Regions from separate parts of the Methylobacillus methanolivorans genome, predicted to be linked through region 4. Evidence: predicted binding sites of a transcription regulator. Region 4 holds the regulator's gene; each other region holds the start of a gene.
The links. The regulator sigma-54, encoded in region 4, starts transcription at its own class of promoters, with help from an activator protein. The targets are predictions, from matches to a motif close to TGGCACNNTTCCTGCT.

Region 1 (3,097 bases), on a different contig from region 4:
TTCCCCGCTTTTTTGACTATCGCATCGATTAGATGCTGTAGTACATGCTGAACTCGATTGGATGCGGAGTCTGACGCAGCTTGGTCACCTCTTCCATCTTCAGGTCGATGTAAGAGTTGATCCAGTCTTCGGAGAATACGCCACCACGGGTCAGGAACTCGCGATCCTTGTCCAGGGCTTCCAGCGCTTGTTCCAGCGAGGAGGCAACAGTTGGGATAGCTGCATCTTCTTCTGGTGGCAAGTGGTAGAGATCCTTGGTTGCAGGCTCACCTGGGTGAATCTTGTTTTGTACGCCGTCCAGGCCGGCCATCAGCAATGCGCTGAATGCCAAGTATGGATTGGCAGTAGGATCTGGGAAGCGAGCCTCAATACGGCGAGCCTTGTCGGATTGTACGAAAGGAACGCGGATGGAAGCAGAACGGTTTTTGGCGGAGTAAGCCAGCTTTACTGGAGCTTCAAAACCAGGAACCAGACGCTTGTAGGAGTTGGTGCCAGGGTTGGTGATAGCGTTCAGTGCGCGCGCGTGCTTGATGATGCCGCCGATGTAGTACAGAGCAAATTCGCTCAGGCCAGCGTAGCCGTTGCCTGCAAACAGGTTCTTGCCATCTTTCCATACGGATTGGTGAACGTGCATACCGGAGCCGTTGTCACCGAACATTGGCTTAGGCATGAAAGTGGCAGTCTTGCCGTAAGCGTGTGCTGTATTCAGCACAACGTACTTCAAGATTTGTGTCCAGTCAGCGCGCTGTACCAGTGTGCTGAACTTGGTGCCAATTTCACATTGGCCAGCAGTTGCTACTTCGTGGTGGTGCACTTCTACAGGCACGCCCAGCTCTTCCATTGTCATGACCATCGCGGAGCGAATGTCATGCAGGGAATCAACTGGAGGTACGGGGAAGTAGCCGCCTTTAACGCCAGGACGGTGGCCAGTGTTGCCGCCTTCAAATTTGTCGTTGGAGGACCATGCAGCTTCTTCGGAGTTGATCTTGACGGAGCTGCCGCTCATATCGACAGACCAGTTAATGGAGTCGAAAATGAAGAATTCTGGTTCTGGGCCGAAGTAAGCTGCATCACCAATGCCGCTGGACTTCAGATAAGCTTCAGCGCGTTTGGCGATAGAGCGTGGGTCGCGGTCATAACCCTTGCCATCGGTAGGATCGATGACGTCACAGGTCAGGAACAGAGTGGGTTCGTCCATGAACGGATCGATGTTGGCAGTATCTGGATCTGGAATCAGCAGCATGTCAGATGCCTGAATACCCTTCCAGCCAGCGATAGAAGACCCGTCGAAAGCGTGGCCTTCAGTAAACTTGTCTTCGTCGAATGCGGAAATTGGCACGGTTACGTGCTGTTCCTTACCCTTGGTGTCAGTAAAGCGAAAATCGACAAACTTGATGTCGTTTTCCTTCACAAGCTTTAATACGTCGGCCACCGCCATTTGATTCTCCTAGCTCTTTTTGAATTAAGAAGGTTATTTAAGCACTATGCTTGACACTAGCATGAAGCATGAACTGTGCCATTGAATTCATGCAATTTCTCATTTTTACACATAAGGTTATAAAAGAGAACTCCATGTTGTGCACCAAAATATTGCGTTACCCCGGTTTTATGCACCATATTTGTGCGTTGAATCTTGCCGGGCGATTTGGCGCTATACTCCGCATTTCTGAGAGGGTGAGGAGATGATGATGGAAACCTTGAGTGCTATTTTGCAAAATGCAAAACAACGTGCTGAACAGCATGGGCTTCCTTATGCGGGTGCTTTGACGCCGCAGGAGGCGCAAAAGGTACTGGATTTGGCACCTGCCGCTAAGCTGGTTGATGTACGCACCAAAGCGGAGCTTGAGCTAGTGGGGCGTGTTCCTGGTGCTACCCACATTGAGTGGGCGTTCTACCCTGGCATGGTGGCTAATCCTGATTTCTTGTCACAGCTAGATAAGCAAGTGGATCATGAGGTGTTGGTGATGTTTCTCTGCCGCACGGGCGGGCGTTCTCATAATGCTGCTGTTGTGGCAGCCCAGGCTGGGTATGCCGAAGCCTACAATGTGTTGGAAGGTTTTGAAGGGGAGTCTACCCCAGATAGCAAGCAGCGTGGCCAGATCAATGGCTGGAAAGCGGCTGGCCTGCCCTGGACCAACGCTTGAGGGTGAGTATGGATCGTTACGCAGTCATCGGCCATCCGGTTGAGCACAGCAAATCGCCGCTCATTCATGCTGCATTTGCGCAGCAAACAGGGCAGCAGCTTGAATATGGCAAGGTGCTTGCGCCACTGGATGGCTTTGCTGCTACTGTCGCGGAGATGCAAGCCCAGGGATATTCTGGAGCCAATGTCACAGTGCCTTTTAAGTTTGAGGCCTATGAGCTGGCAACAGAGTTGACGCCGCGCGCACGTCAGGCCGGTGCTGTGAATACATTGAGTTTTAGTAACCAAGTCATTCGGGGTGACAATACGGATGGCGTGGGTTTGGTGCGCGACATTTTGCATAACCTGCAATTTCCCCTGCAAGGCAAGCGCGTGTTGCTGATTGGAGCGGGAGGGGCTGCTGAGGGCGTGTTGGGGCCATTGCTGGAGGCATCTCCAGCAACCCTGTCCGTTGCCAATCGTAGTGTGGATAAGGCTCAAGCAATGGTAGCGCGCGCAAGTGCTGCTGGTGTATCGCTGGCAGCGCACAGTTTTGATGCATTGCCAGGACAAGTGTTTGATGTAGTAATTAACGCGACCTCCAGTGGTTTGAGCAACGAGCGGCTGCCATTGTCCTCTGGCTTGTTTGCCACTGATGCGCTGGCCTATGACATGATGTATGGGCGCGAAACGCCTTTCATGCAATATGCCCGTGAAGAAGGCGTGGCAAGAATTGCAGATGGCTTGGGTATGTTGGTAGAGCAGGCAGCGGAAGCATTTTATCTATGGCGGCAGGTGCGTCCGGATACTACTCCCGTTATTTCTGCAATGCGCGCATCATGATCAAGCGATGGTTTTGGCGAGGCTTGCTGCTGGTGATTGTGCTGGTGGTGCTGTATCAATTATGGATATTCATGCATATCCTTTGGTGGGTGGAGCATAACCCCTCGAGTAGCGCATTCATGCGTACCAGCT
Region 2 (3,097 bases), on a different contig from region 4:
CAATTGTCATTATTCATTACTCCTTGAATCAAGCGGCCTGCTGGGCTTGCAAACCCAGTCTTGCACGCAGGGCAGGCAAGATATTCTCACCAACACGATAGGCTTCTTCCAGGCTGGGCACGGCCCCCAGGATGAACTGGGTCACCCCGGCATCGGCATAACTTGCCAATTGCTCCTGTACCTGCTCGAAACTACCCACCAAACTCGCCTTGGCACCGGTGTGCGCCGTGGTCAAGCCATCCCACAACCCTGCCCGGCTTAAAACAGACAATTGGGCCTGCGCCGCATGACGCGTGGCATCAAAAATAGCCTCTTCCTCGGTTTCGCGAGCTAACACATCAATGCGCAGCCCCACTTGCAAGCTACGTCCTTCCTGCTTTGCCAACGTTTGTAGTGCTGCAATCGCTTGCTGTATATCCTGCAAAGGCAACGCGTCCAGGACATGCACATCTGCCAAGCGCGCAGAAATACCATAAGCCTCCAGGCTACTGCCCGTGAGATAAACAGGTGGTACCTTTTGCCCCGAAAGTGGACCCTGGAACCCACCTTGCAATACCTGGAAAAAACGCCCTTCAAAATCGTAACCAGTACGCGTAATGACATTCCTGGCCACCGTCACAAACTCCTCGACACGCGCATCGAGATCGGCATCATCAACAAAATCCCCCTGCTGATGGCGGCGTTGTGCATCACGCTCCACCCCGATCTGCCAAGCAAAACGCCCGCCCGTGAAGCGTTGATAACTCACCGCATTCTTCGCGGCATACACAGCAGACCCGCGTGAGGCATCAAACTCGGCAAGCACCGTAATATGGCGCGTAGCACGGCTCAAGTACCCGGCAACGATCCAGGACTCATCCCCTTCAGGATCATTCCTTACCTGCAAACCATCAAATCTCGCTAATTCAACCGCTTTCGCAATCTGGTGCAGATGATCAAAATAATTGAACCGATTGCCCCTAGGGTCTGTTACCCCAGGAAGAAAATAAGGTTCTCCATCCTTACGCTCACCACGAATGTGTTTTTGCGTGTCGGCATATCGCCCATCGCCTGAGGTAGGGACCAACCAAAAAAACTGCGTACTCATGCAACATCTCCTAACAACATTCATTTGTCGTAATGGAATATCGCAGAAAGCATGCCATCGCCATAAAATAACCATAAATAAAAGATGGTATTTTTTACACCATTGTTTTTATTAAAAAAATAGTAATTTCTTCTCCAGTTTTTATAGCGCTCCTCATATTTAATAAAAAATATCGATGTGATAACTGTTGGATATGAAACAGATGCAATGCGTCATGTGTTGTTTTTGAAACAACGGGTGAAAAAATCAACACTGGCTCAATTGTTGCCAATCTTGTGCACGATGAAAGTAGTAGGCAGGCGATTCTGGTTGAAGCTCCTCAATCCCGCCATACCCCCACAATACAGCACCAGACTGAAGGCCATATTGATGCGCCGCACGCAAATCCACGGCTCTGTCGCCGATCATGACACTACGGCTGCTAATACATTCTTGCTGCGTTAATTCGGCGATCTGCTGCCACTTTTGAATCCCGATATCACCGCCGCTGACAAACCTGAAATGATGGAAGATGGAAAAATGCTGGAGGATTTTCTCGGCGAGATATGCCGGCTTCGAGGTACAGATCGCCATCACTGCACCAGCTTCTCCAAGGCGCTGCAAACTTTCGGCGACCCCTTCATATAAACGATTCTCGGCATAACCTATCTGCTGGTATCGCTCTCTATACTTCAGAACCAGTGCAGAAATCTCTTGCTGGGTACATTCACCTATCATTTCCTTAAAAGTTTGATCCAGTGGAGGCCCAACAAAGCGCGCCAGCACACCTTCATCCCATACAGGGTGACCAAAGTAGCTCAACGCATAATTGATACATGCTGCAATGCCTGGCAAAGGGTCACTCAAGGTGCCATCAAGATCAAACAGCAGCACATCATGTCGCATTGGATTCATCAGGAAACTTAAACGCTCCCTCTGTATATAAACTACCCAATGGCTTTCTCGTCGTTGGCGTTTCACGCAAACGGATATCCTCGGGCAACGCGCCAGGCTCGCCCTGCTTACCAATCGCAATCAATATTTCAATATGAAAATCTTCAGGAATGATGAACTCCTCACGCGCGCGGTCACGATCAAACCCGCCAATTGCATGAGTAATCAAGCCTGTATAGGTGGCCTGCAATGCAAGATATGCCCAAGCAGCACCTGTATCGAATGAATGATTGCGTAAGGGAGTCGCTACAGTATCGCCCTTACGAACATGACTGGTTTTGGAGACCAGCAAGGCCAATACACTAGCCTCTTTCGCCCAGCGCTGATTGCCTTCATTCGCCAATAACAACAAGCGTTGCCAGGCCTCTGTGCCTTGATGGGCATAGATAAAACGCCACGGTTGAGAGTTATTGCCAGAGGGAGCCCATCGCGCTGCCTCAAACAAGCTTTGCAACGTCATGTCATCAATGGGTTCCCCAGTAAACGATCTTGGCGACCAGCGACTGAGGAATAAAGGGTGGATGGGATACTGAGACTCGCGATATTGCAAGTCATTGTCATGGTTCAATTTATGCTTCCTTAACAAACTGGATCAGGAAATATCCAGCCTCCACCAACAGGGAGTAAGAACAAAACATCAATACCACTCCGACCACGGCACAAGGCAAGCTCTTCGCAATATGCATGAGTGGGATGATGGGGCTGAATTTATATCTGTATAAGGCAATGCCGAATGCCAATGGTCAGGCAATATCCTCAAGATAACGACCGCTATACTCCTTCGACTTTTCCAACAAGCCAGTGCGCTTCCATTGAAGCTCCAGCGCGCCAGGGGTATAAAGCTGTGCACCGCCAATTTGCTCTGCAATCGCTTGATAGCGTGCTGCTTCCTCTACAAACAAGATAAGTTCAGATGTACGCAGAATGCCCTTACCCCAGAAATTGACCCCACCATTAGACTCAAGCAAGGCAGGAGGTGGTGCCAGTTGAGGGTACTTATCCAAGCGCTCACGAATCACATCCAGCACAGAGCGTGTGCGATCAAGGTGGTTGGGAATCTCGCGTGCCAGGATATGA
Region 3 (3,097 bases), on a different contig from region 4:
CTGCAAAACCACCGACAATCAGTGCAGGGGTAATCGCGGCAAAGGTTAATTGGAAGGTCACGAAGACATATTCAGGGATAGTGCCGCCATCCAGTAGGGTGTCTGGCGTAATGCCCGCGAGCAGGGTTTTGCTGAAGCCGCCGATATAGGCGTTCAAGCTGCCACCGTCAGTGAAGGCCAGGCTGTAGCCATATACGACCCAAATCACGGACATGAGTGCAGTGGTGACAAATACCTGTGTCAGGACAGAAACCATATTCTTGGTGCGCACCAAGCCACCGTAGAATAGAGCAACACCCGGAATGATCATCGCCAACACCAATACGGTGGCAACGATAGTCCAGGCGGTATCGCCAGCGCTGAGAGTTGGCACGGCCTCAGTGACGGTTTCGACGACAGCAGCGGCGGCAGGAGCGACTTCGGTGGTAACGGCCTCGTCAACGACGACAGCTGCCTCTTCAGCTAGCGCAAAGCCAGAGAATCCTAGCGCGCTAACCAGTGCAATCATGGAAAGAATTTTTTTCATTTTGGACCCCTTAAAGCGCATCAGCGCCGGTTTCACCAGTGCGGATACGATAGACCTGTTCCAGGTTGAAGACAAAGATCTTGCCATCGCCGATTTTGCCAGTGGTGGCAGATTTCTCGATTACTTCGACTACCTGGTCAAGTAATTCATCGGCAATGGCCACCTCCAGTTTTACCTTGGGCAAAAAGTCGACAACGTATTCTGCACCACGGTAAAGCTCAGTGTGGCCTTTTTGGCGACCAAAGCCTTTGACTTCAGTGACGGTGATGCCTTGTACTCCAATGGAGGAAAGGGCTTCACGCACTTCGTCAAGCTTGAACGGCTTGATGATGGCGGATACAAATTTCATGGTTATCTCCTCGTCTTATAAAAAGCAGAAAGGCAAGGCAAACTGCCTTGCCTTCTCACATGACTGTCTGCTTAGAAAGTCTTTTGTACGAACAAAGTCCAGTTTTCCTTACCGGAGAACACAGGGCCATAAGTGAAAGCCTGACGGTCAGCATCGGTGTCAGTATAGTAACCACCAACTACGATACCGTTATCCCAAGCCTTGCTCAAGCCCAGTTTCCAGTCAGTGTAGTCGTATTCGTTAGGGCCATTGCCGAACTCTTGACGACCCACGTGGGCAATCGCGCTATAGCCAGATTCGCCAAATGGTACTTCCAGGGTCAGGTCGATATAGCTAGCACCACGGCCTTCGAAACCAAAGGCTGACTTGCTTGGTGACCAGGAGTACTTCGCGGAAACCCACTTGTAGGACAGGCCACCGTAGATTTCAGTGGTATCGGCATTGTAGCTGCCGCTCACAGAATTACGACGACCTGGGTAGATGTATTGCAATACACCTACGTCATAAGTGATGCCGGTTTCGCCGATTTCAGCAGTGTAACCACCATACAGATCCCATTCCATGCTGGAGCTGTTGTAAGCGCGGTCACCACCTGCACCATCGGCGCCAGTATCAGCCAGCCAGCTAATGCTGGAGGCCCAAGTGCCGAGGTAGAAGCCACTGGAGTGGGAGTAATCCATACCACCTTGAATGGCTGGGCGGTCACCAGATTGGCTGGTACCACGGAAGATATAGTTGCTTGTGAGGCCAACGTTGTATGTAATGGTGTGAGGGGAGGTTGCCTCAGCAGCTTCTTCGGCCATAACGGCGGCAGGTGCTGCAAATGTGCCAACGATGGCGGCAAGTAGAAGCGAATTACGCATAATGTACCCTTTCAAGGTTTGAAAAATAAAACAACAACGAAAACTCTGCGTTGGGTAATAAGCAACACCTGTGCCATAAAAACAACATTTATATAAAACAATGGGTTATGTGATATTTTTTGGGATTTTTAACGATCTGGAATGGTGCGAAGCTTGATTTTTATCGGTAAGTGATTGAGTTTGTTATGTTTAATCTGGATTTTTGGGAAGTAAAAGCTGCTAAACTGCGGATGTTTTGGGAGATTTATAAGTGATGAATGCTCAGTTTTTCGAAGAATTATCAAATAAAATCAAGGAAATATACTCATCCTTGCCCGCTGAAGGTGTTGAGCACAATGTGCATGCACTATTACAGGGCGCATTCACTAAACTGGAGCTTGTGACGCGGGAAGAGTTTGATATCCAGGCAGAGATACTCCGTAAGACACGCGCTCAACTTGCTGATTTGGAAAAGCAATTGGCTGATATTGAGGTCAAGCTAGGACAGCCTTCCTGATCATGGCACTCGCGGTGTTATATAGCCGTGCCTTAGCTGGCATGGAGGCACCAGAGGTTGCGGTAGAAGTGCATCTCGCCAATGGCTTGCCGAGCTTTACCATTGTTGGTTTACCCGAAGCAGAAGTGAAGGAAAGCAAAGACAGGGTGCGTGCTGCTTTGCAAACCGCTCAGTTTGAATTTCCCGCACGTCGTATCACTGTCAACTTGGCACCTGCCGACCTTCCCAAGGAAAGCGGACGTTATGATTTGCCTATTGCATTAGGCATTCTCGCCGCATCTGGCCAAATTCCTGCGCAAGGGCTGGATCAGTATGAAGTTGCTGGTGAGCTGGCGTTGACAGGTGAGTTACGCAATATCCGTGGTGCATTGGCCATGGCGTATAAAGCGAAGGAGAGTGGCCGCACATTTATCCTGCCTCAAGAGAGTGCTATGGAAGCAGCGCTGGTGCAGGGCGCCACCGTTTTGCCTGCCAGCAGCTTGCTGCAAGTATGTGCGCACCTGGCAGGGCGAGAGTCATTGCTGCCACAGCCCGTTAATATTGAGCCAGCTGTATTGGCTGCTGCAGATTTTGCCGAGGTGAAAGGTCAGCTTCAGGCCAAGCGTGCGCTGGAAATTGCTGCCGCCGGCGGACATAGTGTGCTGATGTCTGGCCCTCCCGGTACCGGGAAATCCATGCTGGCTTCACGTTTCTCTAGCATTCTGCCTGCGATGACGGAGGCTGAGGCCTTGGAGTCTGCTGCCATCCAGTCGTTGAGCAAGGGCTTTCATGCCAGGGACTGGGGCAAGCGGCCTTATCGTGCCCCGCACCATACTGCGTCAGGCGTCGCCTTGGTCGGGGGCGGGGCCATTCCCAAGCCAGGC
Region 4 (3,097 bases):
AAACTGATGATAAGCGCAGTGGTCTGGTGATAAAGGGGCCAGGGTACTGTGTTTGATTAGAGATGGCATCGATAGATATTGCATAAATGAGTGAATTAATCGTAGAAGGTTTGCGCAAGAAATATAAGTCCCGCACGGTGGTGCAGGATATTTCGCTGCAACTCAATAGTGGTGAAGTGGTGGGCTTGCTGGGGCCAAACGGCGCGGGTAAAACCACCAGTTTCTACATGATGGTGGGCTTGGTCCCTCTGGATGGCGGACGCATTTTGCTCGACGGCAAGGATTTGAGCCGCATGCCTATCCATCAGCGTGCACGCATGGGATTGGCCTATCTTCCTCAGGAACCGTCAATCTTCCGCAAGATGACGGTGACGGAAAATATCCAGGCGATCCTTGAGTTGCAGGACATGACGGCTGAGCAGCAAAAGGAGCAGCTTGAATCTCTGCTGCAAGAGCTCCATATCACCCATATACGCAACAGCATGGCGGTGAGCCTGTCCGGCGGCGAGCGTCGCCGCGTGGAAATTGCCCGATGCTTGGCCACCAACCCCAGCTTTATCTTGCTGGATGAGCCTTTTGCCGGGATTGACCCAATTGCGGTGTTGGATATTCAGAAGATCGTACGTTTTCTGACTGAGCGTAACATCGGCGTGTTGATCACTGACCATAATGTGCGTGAAACATTGGGTATCTGTGATCGGGCTTACATCGTGAATGAAGGCCGTGTCTTTGCATCAGGCAAACCCGGCGAGATCATCCATAACGAAAGTGTCAGAGAAGTTTACTTGGGCAAGGATTTCCGCCTGTAGTCAAAGCAGAATTAGAGAGATGAAACAAAGTCTACAGCTAAAATTTTCCCAGAACCTGGCATTGACGCCGCAGTTGCAGCAGTCGATCAAGCTGTTGCAACTGTCTTCGCAGGAGCTTAACCAGGAGTTGGAGTCGCTGTTGCAGGCCAACCCATTACTGGAGCGTGTTGATGGCCCTGATGGTGCGGCTGAAATGTCGGAAAGTTATAGCCCCACACCGGATGTCGCGGTAGCTACGCCAGCTAGCGATACACCTGCGCCTGCGAGCGAAGATGTGCCACGTGTTGATGAATTTGGTGGTGGCGATGATTATTTTGAATCTTTCCAGGGCAGCAACCGCTGGGAAGAGGGCGGTTCCAACAATGATGATGACAATGACTTCAGCTTCCAGGAGGCAGTCAATCTCACCCTGCGCGAGCACCTGTTAAGTCAGATCAAGCTACTGCCGTTGTCTGAGCGTGACCAAACGCTGGCAATGGTGCTGGTGGATGCCATCAATGATGATGGTTACCTTGAGCAATCCCTGGAAGAGCTGGCAGAACTGATGCCGGAAGAGCTGGAAATAGACCAGCTGGAGCTGGAAACAGCGCTCAAGCATATCCAGAACCTTGATCCGCCCGGTATCGGTGCACGTAACTTGGCAGAGTGCCTTGCGCTGCAACTGCGTGCGCTGCCAGAAGATACGCCTTATGTTGATCTGGCCATCAAGGTTGCCGAGCAACATTTGCCCTTGCTCGCGAGCCGCGACTACACACGCTTGCGTAAGCTGTTGCATTGCGATGACGATGTGCTGAAAACCGTGCAGCAACTGGTGACCCAGCTTAATCCTCGTCCAGGCGGAGAGTTCAGCCATATCACCTCGGATCATTACATCCAGCATGAGATCGTGGTGAAGAAGATCAAGGGCATCTGGATTGCCAGCCTCAATGATGAGGTCGTGCCTAAGTTGCGTATCAATCAGCTGTATGCCGGTATCCTGAAACGCAACCGCGATAGTTCGAGTCAATATCTCATGAGCCAGATGCAAGAGGCAAAGTGGATGATCAAGAACATCCAGCAGCGCTTCTCCACCATCTTGCGCGTGTCGCAGGCGATTGTAGATAGGCAACGCAACTTTTTCGAGCACGGTGAAGTAGCGATGCGCCCATTGGTGCTGCGCGAGATTGCCGACGAACTTGGTTTGCATGAGTCCACTGTTTCACGCGTGACAACGCGCAAGTACATGCTCACACCACGTGGTGTCTACGAATTGAAGTATTTCTTCGGCAGCCATGTGGCGACAGAATCGGGCGGGGCGTGCTCTGCCACGGCGATTCGTGCGTTGATCAAGCAGATGGTGAGCGAGGAAAACCCGAAAAAACCACTGTCTGATAACCAGATTACCGACATCCTTGGCAAACAAGGCATAGTTGTTGCAAGAAGAACCATAGCGAAATACCGCGAGTCTCTACAGATACCCGCGGCCAACCAGCGCAAGTCGCTTTGATTTGCGCGTTTTTCAAGTAAGGAGAGCGTTATGAATTTGCATCTGACCGGACATCATCTCGACGTTACACCAGCTCTGCGCGAATATGTGCAGTCCAAGCTGGCCCGACTCAGCAATCACTTTGATCATGTGATCGACCTCAAGGTGACGCTGAGCGTGGAGAAGCTGGTGCAGAAGGCGGAAGCCACCTTGCATGTGCCGGGCAACGACCTGCACGCTGAATGCGGGGCAGAAAGCATGTATAGCGCGATTGACTCGTTGGCTGACAAGCTGGATCGCCAGGTAGTGAAGCACAAGGAAAAAGTCAGCAACCATAATCAGGCATCTGGAGGCCTCAAGCACCAGCAGGCAGTTGAATAACTCCCATTGAAATGCTGCAAAAGAGTGCCAGATCAATGATTCATGCATGGATTTGGTACTCTGGCAGCCAGTTTCCTCCCTTGTTTTCCTCCAAGGTATTAAGCACACATGGCTGAAATCAGTGTTACCCAGCTCTACAAGGATACGCGCCGCAAACTCAAGCTGAAATGGGTATCAGGGTTAGCTGGCGGTGATAACCCCCTCACGAGTGAAACGGTGACCAAGCCATCACTGGCCTTGGTTGGACACCTGAATTTTGTGCATCCCAACCGTGTACAAGTGCTGGGATGTGCCGAAATGGATTATTTGCGCAGTCTCAAGACGCGCGAATTGCTCCAGGCGATCAAGAATCTGTTTTCTGCTGACCTGGCCGCGATTATTGTCGCCAATGGCGAAGAGGCTCCGGATGAATTGGTGGCAGCCTCGGATGAATTTAGCACGC

Region 1: the regulator sigma-54 is predicted to act here: its motif matches at 1,504-1,519, upstream of glnA (type I glutamate--ammonia ligase).
Region 2: the regulator sigma-54 is predicted to act here: its motif matches at 1,129-1,144, upstream of LG202_RS04985 (LLM class flavin-dependent oxidoreductase).
Region 3: the regulator sigma-54 is predicted to act here: its motif matches at 1,799-1,814, upstream of LG202_RS11830 (TorF family putative porin).

What each region holds. Positions count from the first base shown of each region.
Region 1 is NZ_BAAILT010000004.1:471,957-475,053, forward strand. It holds gene glnA (type I glutamate--ammonia ligase) at 29-1,438, opposite strand; gene LG202_RS12155 (rhodanese-like domain-containing protein) at 1,689-2,144, shown strand; gene aroE (shikimate dehydrogenase) at 2,153-2,965, shown strand; gene mtgA (monofunctional biosynthetic peptidoglycan transglycosylase) at 2,962-3,097, shown strand, end outside.
Region 2 is NZ_BAAILT010000002.1:794,555-797,651, forward strand. It holds gene LG202_RS04980 (LLM class flavin-dependent oxidoreductase) at 1-10, opposite strand, end outside; gene LG202_RS04985 (LLM class flavin-dependent oxidoreductase) at 29-1,087, opposite strand; gene LG202_RS04990 (HAD hydrolase-like protein) at 1,334-1,981, opposite strand; gene LG202_RS04995 (nitroreductase family protein) at 1,962-2,588, opposite strand; gene LG202_RS05000 (class II aldolase/adducin family protein) at 2,764-3,097, opposite strand, start outside.
Region 3 is NZ_BAAILT010000004.1:403,220-406,316, forward strand. It holds gene LG202_RS11820 (ammonium transporter) at 1-526, opposite strand, end outside; gene glnK (P-II family nitrogen regulator) at 537-875, opposite strand; gene LG202_RS11830 (TorF family putative porin) at 947-1,738, opposite strand; gene LG202_RS11835 (accessory factor UbiK family protein) at 1,992-2,234, shown strand; gene LG202_RS11840 (YifB family Mg chelatase-like AAA ATPase) at 2,237-3,097, shown strand, end outside.
Region 4 is NZ_BAAILT010000003.1:118,074-121,170, reverse strand. It holds gene lptA (lipopolysaccharide transport periplasmic protein LptA) at 1-1, shown strand, start outside; gene lptB (LPS export ABC transporter ATP-binding protein) at 87-809, shown strand; gene LG202_RS09445 (RNA polymerase factor sigma-54) at 829-2,295, shown strand; gene hpf (ribosome hibernation-promoting factor, HPF/YfiA family) at 2,326-2,655, shown strand; gene hprK (HPr(Ser) kinase/phosphatase) at 2,764-3,097, shown strand, end outside.